Regions from separate parts of the Bacillus cereus group sp. RP43 genome, predicted to be linked through region 3. Evidence: riboswitches for the same ligand, from Rfam matches in the RefSeq annotation. Region 3 holds a riboswitch; each other region holds the start of a gene.

Region 1 (3,158 bases), 980 kb from region 3:
CTGCTCCCTGATTCTACAGCAAATAAAATTTTCACATCATTCTCTTTTTCAATTCTTTCTAGTTCCAACTCAATTTTCTCTCTCATTTCATACCCTCCCCATTTTTTGATCATTTCCCTGGAAATTCGACAAATATAAGACTAATTTTACTACATACTAAAATAGCTGTCAGAAAGTTCCCGACAGCCTAACAAAATACCTATTTTTTCTTTTCAATTACAGTAACTGCAATTCGTTCAATCTCTTTTTGGATTTCTTCTTTATATGCATCAACTTTTGAAAAATCCATAGCGGCAATATAAATTCGTTCTAATTTATCACGAACTGATTTTGCCTTTGCTAAGAAAGACATCGCCTCATTCATTTTTGTTTTATACTGAATTGAAACGTCGCGAATTTCCGTAGCATACTTCTCATCTGTCCCTGGTGCAACAATGAGATCATACATATCGATAATCTCATCCCCCTCACGGCTTGGGAAGTATTCATGCGGTGCTGTGCTATCAAAAATTGCAAATCCTAATTCCCTTACGATAATCATATCGAGACTATTTGGGTCAAATCCACAATGATACACTTCTACTTCAAAACCTTTTTCTTCTGCTGCCTTAGCTAATTTTTTAAGCATCGTTGATTTTCCAGAACCTGGGCGACCTTTTATAAAATAGCGATGCGGAAGCCCTTCTGTCAAATTAGGAACGAAATCAACTGCTCCCTTCGGTGTAGCAGCCCCTAAGAAACGATGTTTCACAATTGATTTCTTCCCGCCTTTATCTGCAAACAATTTCTGTATAAGCTGATTTGTTAATTCGTTTGCTTTATTAAAATCAATGTTATTAATATATATTTTCTCCCACTCATCATGTATAACTAGAGCCTCTTTAAAACACCCGTAAGCTGCTTGAAAGGCTTTACTTGCTTCTGAAACAAATCGTTCAATCTCTAATTTTTTCTTTCTTAATTTATCTGAGTCCCAAGCAACGCCTAAATTTATATACTCCTCTACAACTCCAGGCATTTTCGGCTCTATAACGTGTGGCGATGTCCCATCGACAATTCCTACATTTAGCTTCGGAATAATTACACCGTCAACTGACTTATTATCAGAAGAACAATGTAAAAATTCAATATCATATCCTTTTCCAGTCCATTCACGCCCAATTGCTTTTATTAAAGAAGACTTCCCTGTTCCTGGACCGCCTTTTAAAATAAATAACCTATCTAGCCCTTTTAAACTCTCTTCATACAAGCTATAAAATCCCCTAGCTGTATTTCCACCAGCAAAATAGTTCAATACATTACCTGTCACTGCACCCACCCCTTCGCAGCATTCTACTTACATAAGCTACAATATGCGAGAACCTTTATTTGGGTGAATACCTATTTTGTATTGCACGAAAAAAGGAAATGAATTACAATCTAAATATCTCGAATATTCCGAATTTAAAACTGAATAAACCTTTATCAAGAGAGGCAGAGGGACCGGCCCTTTGAAGCCCAGCAACCTCAGTTTATGCAAACTGAATAGGTGCTAATTCCTGCAAAATGCATTGCATTTTGGAAGATAAAACTCAACTAGTATGTAAAGCTCATCTTTCTTGATTATGAAGGAAGGGCTTTTTATTATTTTTAAAAAATATATTGGAGGTATGTAAAATGAAAGTAATTGATCTATCACAAACGTTTGAAAATAATATGTCTCAATTTCCTGGAACACCAAAAATTCAACTAGAAGCCATTACAAGCGTTGAAGAATCAGGTTATCAAGTTACGAATTTTCATTCTGTCGTTCATGTTGGTACGCATTGTGATGCTCCTGCTCATTTCATTTCAGGCGCAACCACTATTGATCAATTACCCCTAAATCAATTTGTAGGCGAAGCTGTTCTTATCGATGTGACTCATGTTCAAGAGCGAAAATTACCTAAGGAAGTATTACATACTGTCGACATAAAAGAAGGCGATATTGTCATTTTCCATTCCAATCTATCTAATAAATGGAATACCGAAGCTTATGAGAAAGAAGCGTTTTATCTTTCCGAAGAATTAGCTGAAGAACTAGTTCAATTAAAAGTAAAATCTGTCGGTTTAGATTTTATTTCTCCTGATGAGGTAACGACAGAAACATCACCGATTCATCACATATTACTAGGGAATAATATTTATTTAATTGAAAATTTAACAAATCTAGATGCCATTAAAGCGAAACGATTCTTTTTCTCAGCAGCACCTTTAAAAATTAAAAATAGTGACGGTGCTTTCGCAAGGGCATTCGCTGTTATTTTTTAAACATGGTCTACAAAAAAAGCAAAGATCACTTTTGACCTTTGCTTTTATATTTTTTATTTAAGTTAAGAAAGAATTGTTCCACCCTTGGGCGTACCCAAGCTAAATAATCTTTATCTTTCTTCTTTGTACAAGCTATCTCTTCTCCATCTACCATTTCGACAAGTTCTAGCTCTAACAGTTGCCTCGTAAATGCTACCATATTTACTTCTTCGGCCGGATACTCTTCTTTTAATTTCTCCTCAATTTCTCCCAATAAAAAACCGTCACGCATCATTGCCAGTGCATCAATCCAAAGTGGCGGCATTTCATATGTCTCTCCTGTAATCGTATCTTTTACAATATAGTTCTTTTGCTCTTTTCGAAATTGAATCGTGTGTAAACATACAGTCGAATTTAATGTTAATTCCATCATACCACCCCTTTCATCATATCTGCATAGAAAAAAGGATGCGCGTGCACCCCTTCTTTTCTTTTCATAACACTACCGAACCGTTACACGAGCTACAAGCTCTATGTCGATATTTTCCTCCATTATAAACGAAGTGTTTTATAAAAAAAACCCTTCTTGAAACATTTTATAAAATGTTTATATTTACACAACAAGAACACTTTTCTGAAAAATAGTTTCTTCTAATGTACTACACTGCTGGTAAATAAATTTCCACTTTCGTTCCTACGCCCATGCTACTTTGAATCGCGATACTCCCTTGATGTTCCTCAATAATTTTATATGTAATCATTAATCCAAGACCTGTACCATTCTCTTTTGTTGTATAAAAAGCTTTTCCGATTTTTTCTATTTCCTCATTTTCTATCCCAAAACCTTGATCTTCAACAGAAATACACAAGTTCTCTCCAGCTTTTTCATA
Region 2 (3,158 bases), on a different contig from region 3:
TCGTTTCAAATGCCAATAGATCTGCACCTGCTTCGATTAACGCAGACATTCTCGAACGGTGAAAGTCTGCTAATGTTTTATCTGTCACACCATAGTTGCCTACATACTCTGAACCATCTGCAAGGTAAGCCCCGTACGGCCCAACTGATGCAACAACCAATGGTTTAGGCCTATTCGTTTGCTTATTTTCCTTCCAAAAATCATCTCTTGCCCTTCTTGCAAGTAACACCGTTTTCTTAATTAATTCCAAAGCTTCCTGTTCTTGTATTCCACGCGCGGAAAAACCACTAATAGTAGCTTGATAGCTTGCTGTTATGGCACAGTCCGCTCCAGCACGAAAATAGTCTGAATGAACCTGATAAATTAGTTCCGGATTTTCTAGTAACACACTTGCCGACCAAAGGGGATCGTCCAAATTACATCCATGCGCCTCCAATTCTGTAGCTAATGCTCCGTCAAGAAGCATAATGGAATGTTGGGATAAAATATCATCAATTGGGTTGATTTTGTTCGACATAATCTACGCCCCTCTTTTTTAGATTTTTTGTTAGATAATAACTTCCATAGCAAAACAAAATAAACGGTATGCCACAATATAAGGCAATTCTCTGTGTTGGATCGAATGCAATTCCAATACACGATGCCAGACACAGGATAAAAGAAGCAATTGGTACTAATGGATATAGTGGTGTGCGATAAATCAAGTCCTTTTCAGAATTTCCTTCTTTCAAAAATTGTCTGCGAAATAGGAACTGGGAAGCACTAATACTCATCCAAACTATAACTACTGCTAGACCGGAAATGGAAACAAGTACGATATAGACAGTATCTGGTGCCACAATACTTGAGAGCAAAGCCAAAGCTCCACCCACCATGCTGAAAATGACGGCGTTGATTGGAACACCTTGCTTCGTCATTTTCCCAAAAATCGGGGATATCGTATTCTTATTAGCAAGCGACCAAAGCATTCTAGAAGAGGCATAAAGGCCTGAGTTTGCCGCAGATAAAATGGCTGTTAAGATAACGAAATTCATTATGTCAGCTGAATATGGCACCCCAATTCGTTCTAGAACTGCAACAAAAGGGCTCTCTAATACCCCTGCATCGGAAATAGGCAATAACGCAGATAAAACAACAATTGTTCCTACAAAAAAGATAATCAATCTCCACAGAGTAGTTCGAATGGCCTTCGGTATCATTTTTTCCGGGTTCGCTGTTTCTCCAGCTGCAATGCCTATTAATTCTGTTCCCGAAAAAGCAAAATTAACCGCAAGCATGGTCATCATAATGGCCGTAGCACCATGAGGAAATAAACCTCCACTTGTAAAATTAGAAAAGAATGGTGCTGCTTTTGAATGAGTCATCGGAAGAAACCCTAGCATTGCCGCTACTCCTAAAACAATAAAAAACACAATAGCTATAACCTTTATCGATGAAAACCAAAATTCGGATTCGGCGAAAAATTTAACAGTCAGGACATTTAATACAAAGATCAAAATGGCAAAAAGAGCACTCCATACCCAAACATTAACCGATGGAAACCATCGCTTCATAAGTAATCCTGCGGCTGTAAATTCAGAACCTAAAGCAACAGTCCAAGTTAACCAATACAACCAGGCTACTGTATACCCTGTACCCGGTCCAATGTATTTAACTGCATAACTATGAAATGCACCCGTTTCAGGCATATGTACGGAAAGCTCTCCTAAACATAGCATAACTAGATAAACCACTAGCGCACCAATCAGATAGGATAGAATTGTTCCAAATGGGCCAGCTTGTTGAATAGTGTAACCCGGGCTTAAGAATAAGCCAGTTCCAATCACCCCACCAAGTGATAGCATGACTAAATGACGTGCTTGCATTTTCCTTTGAAATTCTTGCCCATTTTTGTTCTCCATTTCTACTCTCCTTTAGTTACTATCCAGAAAAAACAAAAACGCACTCTAAAAAAGAGGGCGCTACTGACAAATAAAAACGGAAGCTCTCATCTATCAGGATTATCACCCGCTGGAATTAGCACAGTGTCTACTTAAGCAGACCTGTTGCTGAGGTTTCATAAGGCCAGTCCCTCCACCTCTCTGGATAAGAAATATTTTTTTATAACCTTATCAATCCATTCAATAACTGTCAAGATAATTCTGTTTTTTTAAAAAATTATCTATTATAGAAATACAAAAATAGAGTATTACTATAACTGCAACCCACTCCTTCTTGGGTATTATTTAAAAATCGAACATACAAAACCTCATTTATTTATGATACGGTTCACAAGCACTTCCTCAAAATTTGATGCACTTCTAAATATCTTCTTACTTCTTTGGCTATGGGGTCACCATACATAACCATCAACTCAGGAGATTTTAATACCCTCAAATATCAAAAAGCGTTATCCTTTCTAAACAAGCTAAATTAGAAAGGATGATGTTTTCTTATGAATCTCTCGATTCAAGATGAATTACTACCATTTGCAGAAGAATTACAACGATATGTTACACCTGTATTCTTAGAAGAACTTGCAAGTGGAATAGGATTTATAAAGCGAAAACGTAAGTTTTCTGGATCAAACTTAGCTGCTATTTGCATTTGGATTAGTCAACGGGTGGCAAGTGATTCCTTGGTTCGATTATGTAGTAGGCTTCATGCAGCGACAGGCACTTTACTTAGCCCTGAGGGCTTAAATAAACGTTTAAATGCTAAAGCAGTTTTGTTTTTAAAACATATTTTTTCTTTACTGTTAGAACAAAAGATATGTGAACAAACACAAATTTCTAACCATTTCTTCTCTTATTTTCAACGAGTCCATATCCTAGATGCCACCGTATTTCAAGTGCCAAATGCTTTAGAGAATGTATATCCAGGCTCTGGAGGGTGTGCCCAAACAGCTGGAATCAAAATTCAATTAGAATATGATCTGCACAGTGGAGAATTTCTTAACTTTCAAGTTGGACCAGGGAAAATATTTTTGAAGAAGAATAAGGGAGAGCTAAAAATGCAAAATGTGAAAAGTAGAATAATATGGTATGTGACACTCTTATTTATAGGAATTACTTTGTATATATCAGCTGAGTCTTTTGAAGTGATAGATAGCTTTTGGAGTGGGATGGGGATTGTTTTTGTCATTATTTCGATTATACGTTTAGTTCAGATTGGGCGTT
Region 3 (3,158 bases):
TGTATACAGCATGAGAAAAGATCCAGTACACTCGCTGATTTACGCGGATCAATTTCATACTGATCCGCAATGTTTTTCGCAAGCGGACCTGTAAAAATGATAGAGATTGTATTATTTGCTGTACACATATTCGTCATACTCACTAAGCCAGCAATACCAAACTCTGCTCCTTTTTTCGAACGAATATTACGTGTTAAAAGATTCATTAAATATTGAATGCCACCATTATACTGGATAAGTTCAACCATACCACCGATTAAAATGGCAAGTAACACTAACTCCATCATACTGCCCATTCCAGTCGTTACACTTTTAAAGAAACTCTCTAACGTATAACTTCCATCTATAAGACCGATAACACCAGATAGTACCGTTCCACCAGTTAATACAATGAGTACATTCCAGCCAAGTAGTGCTGTAACAAGTACACCTGCGTATGGTAAAATCTTCACCCAATCAAATGTATGAGCTTTAATTTCTGTATCATTACCTAAAGTAATCATTACTAATAGTACAATTGTAATGACTGCAGCTGGCAATACAATTAAAAAATTCGTTTTAAACTTATCTTTCATTTCTGTTCCTTGCGAACGAACAGCAGCAATTGTCGTATCAGAAATAAATGATAAATTATCGCCAAACATCGCTCCGCCCACAACAGTAGCCATCGTAAGCGCAATTGAGATATCAGTTTGCCCACTAATACCTACAGCAATCGGTGCTAATGCAGCAATTGTTCCCATTGAAGTTCCCATCGCTAATGAAATAAATGCCCCTATAACAAAAATTCCAGCAACGATAAATCCTTGGGGTAAAATAGATAACGCTAAGTTAACAGTGGAATCAACTCCACCCATTCCTTTTGCCGTTTCAGAAAACGCCCCTGCAAGTACAAAAATCAGAACCATGATCATAATATCAGGGTTTCCTGCACCTTTAGCAAATCGTTCTACTTTCACATTAAAGCTTTCCTTACGATTCATCACTAAAGCAATTCCTACAGCAATTGAAATCGCTACAAGTATCGGCAATTTATAGAAATCACCTGTAATAATCCCAGAACCAATAAATAGCGCCAAAAATATTCCAAGTGGTAATAAAGCTAAACCATTTCCTCTCGTTTCTTTCAAAGTATCATCTCTCCCTAGTTTTCAACCTTTTCTAATGAATAACAAAAGACCTCTTCCAATGAGAAGAGGTCTTATACATCTATAAGAAACACTCTTCTCATCTTTCAAGCACATGCTTGCTGGATTTGGCACAGCACTCTGAAATCGAGTCCGCTGCCGAGGCATCGTAGGGCCAGTCCCTCCGCCTCTCTTTATAAGAAGGTTTCATATTTATTTTTTAATAATAATTTCTTTTCTAACTTTACTCGCTTACAAAACAAAAGTCAATTATTTTTTGTATAGATTTTTTTGGTAATTATACAAAAAGGTGAATAAACCAATCATTTTAACTTTTCGATTTCTTTATCCAATATTGAGATCCAATAAAATTCTCTATTTTTTATCGTCGCGATAATCCATTTTGTTGTATTCCATGCTAACTCATATTCTTCTTTTGTAACATCACCAGTTTTATAAGCATCCTCTAACTCGTCTTCATCCAGTACATAGATCTCACCGTTCGGTAACAATACCACATCTAAATATAAATCATCAAAATAAGGTAAACCACGATCGTCTATTTTAAATTCTTTTGTCACATCGATATAATATTGCACTAATTGTTTTTGATTGTCTAACATAGCTGTAATCGCAAAGTTATTTCCGTTTGTAAAATATTGCATCCATGTATACCCATCACCTGCAATGCAAAGCTCTTTACTATTGTATTCTTTATAACTAGGCTCTCTCACCTTTTTTATATCCAATATTCCTAACATACCTGCTTCAACTTGTTTTACTGTGTATGTCTTCTCTATTAATCGCTTCCACGTAGAACCATCACCGTACTTACGTTTCATAACTTTCTCTCCTCTTCTACATACAGAAAAGCTCTCACATAATATGTGAGAGCTTTTCAAATCATAATTAAGCCGCTTGACCCTTTTCAGATATCTCTTTTAAATAGGCTTGTCCTTTTTCAGCGTCATATTGACCTTCCCACTTAGACATAACTACAGCCGCTAAAGAGTTACCTACAACGTTAACTGCTGTACGAGCCATATCTAGAATACGGTCAATACCTGCAATAAACGCTAAACCTTCAGCTGGAATACCTACTGTACCAAGTGTTGCTAATAATACAACGAATGATACGCCCGGTACACCCGCGATACCTTTTGATGTAACCATTAATACAAGTAATAACGTAATTTGTTGTGTAATGGATAATTCAATACCGTACATTTGCGCTAAGAAAATTGCCGCAATTGCTTGATATAAAGTTGATCCATCTAAGTTAAATGAATAACCCGTTGGAATAACGAAAGATGTAATTGCTTTCGGACAACCGAATTTTTCCATTTTCTCCATAATTTTCGGTAAAACCGTTTCTGAACTTGCTGTAGAGTACGCTAAGATCAGCTCGTCTTTTAAAATTTTAAAGAATTGGAAAATGTTAATACCGAATATTTTCGCTGTAAGCCCTAATACAACTACAACGAAGAAGATCATTGCTCCGTATACTACAATGAGTAATTTCCCTAATGGAATTAATGAAGCTAATCCGAATGTAGAAACTGTAACACCAATTAATGCGAATACACCAAATGGTGCAAACTTCATAACTTGGTTCGTTACATAAAACATTGCATCTGCTACACCTTGGAAAAATTGTAGAACTGGTTTGCCACGCTCACCAATTGCTGCTACACCTAAACCAAATAATACTGAGAAGAAGATAATAGCAAGCATATCACCTTCAGCTAATGATTTCATAATGTTCGTCGGAACAATATTTACAAATGTATCCGCAAACGAATGACTTTGTACTTGCTCTGTCGTAGCTGTATATTTAGAAATATCTGTTTTTGTTAACTTATCCATATCAACGCCTTTTCCAGGTTGGAAAATGTTCGCTATTAATAGACCAACAACAATTGCAAGTGTTGTAATAATTTCAAAGTAAATAATTGTTTTTCCGCCTAGTCGACCTAACTTCTTAACATCGCCAACACCAGCAACTCCAACAACAATACTCGCTACAACAAT
Region 4 (3,158 bases), 1.2 Mb from region 3:
TAATTAGTAATAACGTCACTGCCCCTAAAACTGCTATAGGGTTTGATATAAACTTGCGAAACACTTCCTTCTTTCGGCTAATCGTTTGCTGATCTTTATTTATCGTTAATTCTTTTTTCTCTTCATTCGTTAATAACTGGTCATTAATTTCATAAGCCTCCATTTAAACATTCCCCTCCTTACGTAATAGAACGAATGCGCGGATCAACAATACGATGAATGATATCTGTAATAAAAATACATACAATTAATAGCGCACTATAGAAAATGGTTGTTCCCATAATTACCGGATAATCTCGGTTAAAAATACTATCTACAAAATATTTTCCTAAACCAGGAATTGAAAAGATTTTTTCAATAACGAAAGTTCCTGTTAAAAGTCCAGCCATTAATGGGCCAACAAATGTAAGTACCGGAACAATTGCATTTCGAAGAGCATGTCTTATAATGATTTTCTTAATTGGTATACCTTTCGCTCTCGCTAGCTTAATATAATCACTCTGCAACACTTCAATCATATTAGAGCGAACAAATCTTGTGATAACCGCGATTGGCCCGAGCGCTAATGCGAAGGAAGGTAATACAGTATGCTCGAAGGTTCCCCAAGACGCCACTGGTAGTAATTCAAATCGAATGGCAAATACTTGTATAAATAGTGGAGCTAAAATAAAACTAGGAATAGAAATACCGAGAATCGCAAGCAAGCTCACACTATAATCAATCACTTTCCCATGATATAGCGCGGCAAATGTACCTGCGGCAATTCCGACTAACAATGAAATAACAAGTGCTTGTAGACCAATAATTGCTGACGGTCCAAAACCGGTTGTTATAATTTCCGATACACCTTGACCCGTCGATTGAACAGATTCACCAAAATCAAAATGAACTACCCCATCCAAATAAGCAACATACTGATTCCATAACGGTTCATCAAGGTGATACTTCGCTCTCATGTTCTGTATCACTTCTTCAGGAAAGATTTTCGCATCTGACGAAAACGGATCCCCTGGAATAATATGCATAATTAAAAATGTTACTGTCGTAATAACCCATAGTGTAAATACCATAACCGATAGTTTTTTAATAACATACACTTCAATAACCCCCTAAACAAATGAATTTACTTTGTTTTATTGACATATTTGTTCCCATTACTCCTTCTCCACTTCTTAAAACACAAAAAGCCTTGATCTTAAAAAATAAGATCAAGGCTTAATAAAACTATGCCCATCACTTATCTTTCAAGACTTGCTTGCTGGAATTAGCACGGTGTTCTATTACAGAACCCGCTGCTGAGGTATCATAGGGCCAGTCCCTCTACCTCTCTGGATAAGTAAATTGCTATATTATTATTTGGTTCAAATTGTATATTTTGAATTATAATTCTGAAAAAATGAAAAGTCAATCTAATTGGATATATTTAGAAAAATCAGTTTTCAGTGGCATTATTTCTTAAAATCACTACTTTAACTTATAATAAAGTGAAACTTTAATCAGTCGGGAGTTTTGTCCATCCTTCACTGATTATTAGCCCACACCAATCGGGCTGCCCGCAAATAGCGGGATAAAATTAATTATTTTAAAGGAGTTATAAGATGGATCCCTTACTCCTAGCCACCATAGGATTGCCATTAACAATTGTCATACTCGTAATCATCGGCTTCTATAAACTCTTCATTAAAAAGAAACGTATCACTTCTTTTTATACTCCATTCGATAATATTACTGGACAAACAATTTCAGAATTTCACGAAGAACAGAAGGTATTAGTATCCGAGGATGAAGACGGAGATGGTAAGAAGAAAAAATAACCTTGCGCATGCGCAAGGTTATTTTTGGGCCTCTGTCTGAAAACGTTTATAGTATGTCGATGCTGTTGCAAAATTAATTTCTATATCACGAATTAATGATGAATCTTCTTCTTTAGCTAACTTCTGTAATTTTTTCATCGCTTGTTCCGATTCATTCAAGAAACCAACATATACCTCATGTTCTTGCTCTTTCGACTTTGGAACACGAATTTCTTTACGCATATTATCAATATCTTCTAACATGCTCGTTGTTACCTTTTGCACATCTTCTTTATATGTAGCATTCGTTATTTCCTTACCGCCCTTTTCTTTTGCCACTTCAAATAACTGTAACGCCTTATTAATTTCTTTATTTATTTTCGTATCATATTTTTCATGTACTGCGCTGTATTCTTTCATTTCTTCTGTTTGCTCAGTGGATTGCTCTACCTTTTCTTTCGGTTCTTTCGTATCTTTATTTCCATTACATCCTGCTAGAAGGATCATACTTCCCATTACAGCAATACCCAAAACCTTCTTCATCTCGAATTCTCCTTTTATCTACAGCTACTACTAATTATAGTTTCTTTTATCTCCACTTGTTATTATACCGAGAACGCCCTACTTTTTACACTTAAGACGATATCTTAATATACATACCAACATTTTTGTCACAGTATCGTCACTTTATGCAAATAACTTTTGCATGAGTTATTTCAAAGAAATGAAAAAAAGAGCTGATTCAGGGAAATGTTTGAATCAGCTCTTTTTTGTTAAGCCTCTAAATTTTGTTTTTGTTGCAGTTCAAACTGCTTTTCACTTCTTTTTGCCATGAATAAATAACATAACACAGCACCAATTTCACAAAGAGCTATAACAACACCCATAGGAAGTGCTGTATTGCTTCCACCAATACCTACTAGCGGTGCTACAAGTGCTCCTGAAATGAACTGTAATAAACCTAGTAAAGCTGACGCTGTTCCTGCTGCTTGTTTTTGATTTCTCATCGCTAACGAGAAGCCGGTTGTTGATACAACCCCAACACTTGATACAACAAGGAATAGCGAGCATAAAACACCGATTAGCCCTATTCCAAGTACGATTGTAAGTAGTAACGATAGACCGCCAACAGCCGCAATAATAATACCAACAACAAATAAAGTTTTTTCATTAACTTTCCCCGCTAAGCGGCCAGTAACTTGGCTAGCAATAATAATACCAATACCGTTAATTGCAAAGAACAAACTAAACTGTTGTGGTGATGCCCCGTATATATTTTGCAACACAAACGGTGAACCAGAAATATAAGCAAACATTGCAGCTGTTACTAATCCTTGCGACAATGCATACCCCATAAATAAACGA

What was found. A riboswitch is a leader RNA that binds a small molecule or an ion and turns the genes downstream of it on or off. The one in region 3 is predicted to bind S-adenosylmethionine.
Region 1: another riboswitch for S-adenosylmethionine. It lies ahead of QCI75_RS24750 (cyclase family protein); the one in region 3 lies ahead of QCI75_RS19700 (Na+/H+ antiporter NhaC family protein).
Region 2: another riboswitch for S-adenosylmethionine. It lies ahead of mmuP (S-methylmethionine permease); the one in region 3 lies ahead of QCI75_RS19700 (Na+/H+ antiporter NhaC family protein).
Region 4: another riboswitch for S-adenosylmethionine. It lies ahead of QCI75_RS25750 (ABC transporter permease); the one in region 3 lies ahead of QCI75_RS19700 (Na+/H+ antiporter NhaC family protein).

Annotation. Positions count from the first base shown of each region.
Region 1 is NZ_JARVHQ010000001.1:4,767,766-4,770,923, forward strand. Features, by position in the region: gene QCI75_RS24740 (nucleotidyltransferase domain-containing protein) at 1-86, opposite strand, end outside; gene QCI75_RS24745 (PRK06851 family protein) at 200-1,309, opposite strand; SAM riboswitch class I at 1,459-1,571, shown strand; gene QCI75_RS24750 (cyclase family protein) at 1,657-2,289, shown strand; gene QCI75_RS24755 (hypothetical protein) at 2,315-2,698, opposite strand; gene QCI75_RS24760 (ATP-binding protein) at 2,928-3,158, opposite strand, start outside.
Region 2 is NZ_JARVHQ010000002.1:341,897-345,054, reverse strand. Features, by position in the region: gene mmuM (homocysteine S-methyltransferase) at 1-517, opposite strand, end outside; gene mmuP (S-methylmethionine permease) at 492-1,901, opposite strand; SAM riboswitch class I at 1,985-2,092, opposite strand; partial or broken gene QCI75_RS28390 (IS4 family transposase) at 2,435-2,959, shown strand.
Region 3 is NZ_JARVHQ010000001.1:3,783,592-3,786,749, forward strand. Features, by position in the region: gene QCI75_RS19700 (Na+/H+ antiporter NhaC family protein) at 1-1,130, opposite strand, end outside; SAM riboswitch class I at 1,225-1,330, opposite strand; gene QCI75_RS19705 (ribonuclease FAU-1 family protein) at 1,451-1,969, opposite strand; gene gltP (glutamate/aspartate:proton symporter GltP) at 2,037-3,158, opposite strand, start outside.
Region 4 is NZ_JARVHQ010000001.1:4,970,813-4,973,970, forward strand. Features, by position in the region: gene QCI75_RS25745 (ABC transporter permease) at 1-163, opposite strand, end outside; gene QCI75_RS25750 (ABC transporter permease) at 180-1,097, opposite strand; SAM riboswitch class I at 1,235-1,339, opposite strand; gene QCI75_RS25755 (DUF3951 domain-containing protein) at 1,599-1,814, shown strand; gene QCI75_RS25760 (hypothetical protein) at 1,833-2,336, opposite strand; gene QCI75_RS25765 (multidrug effflux MFS transporter) at 2,567-3,158, opposite strand, start outside.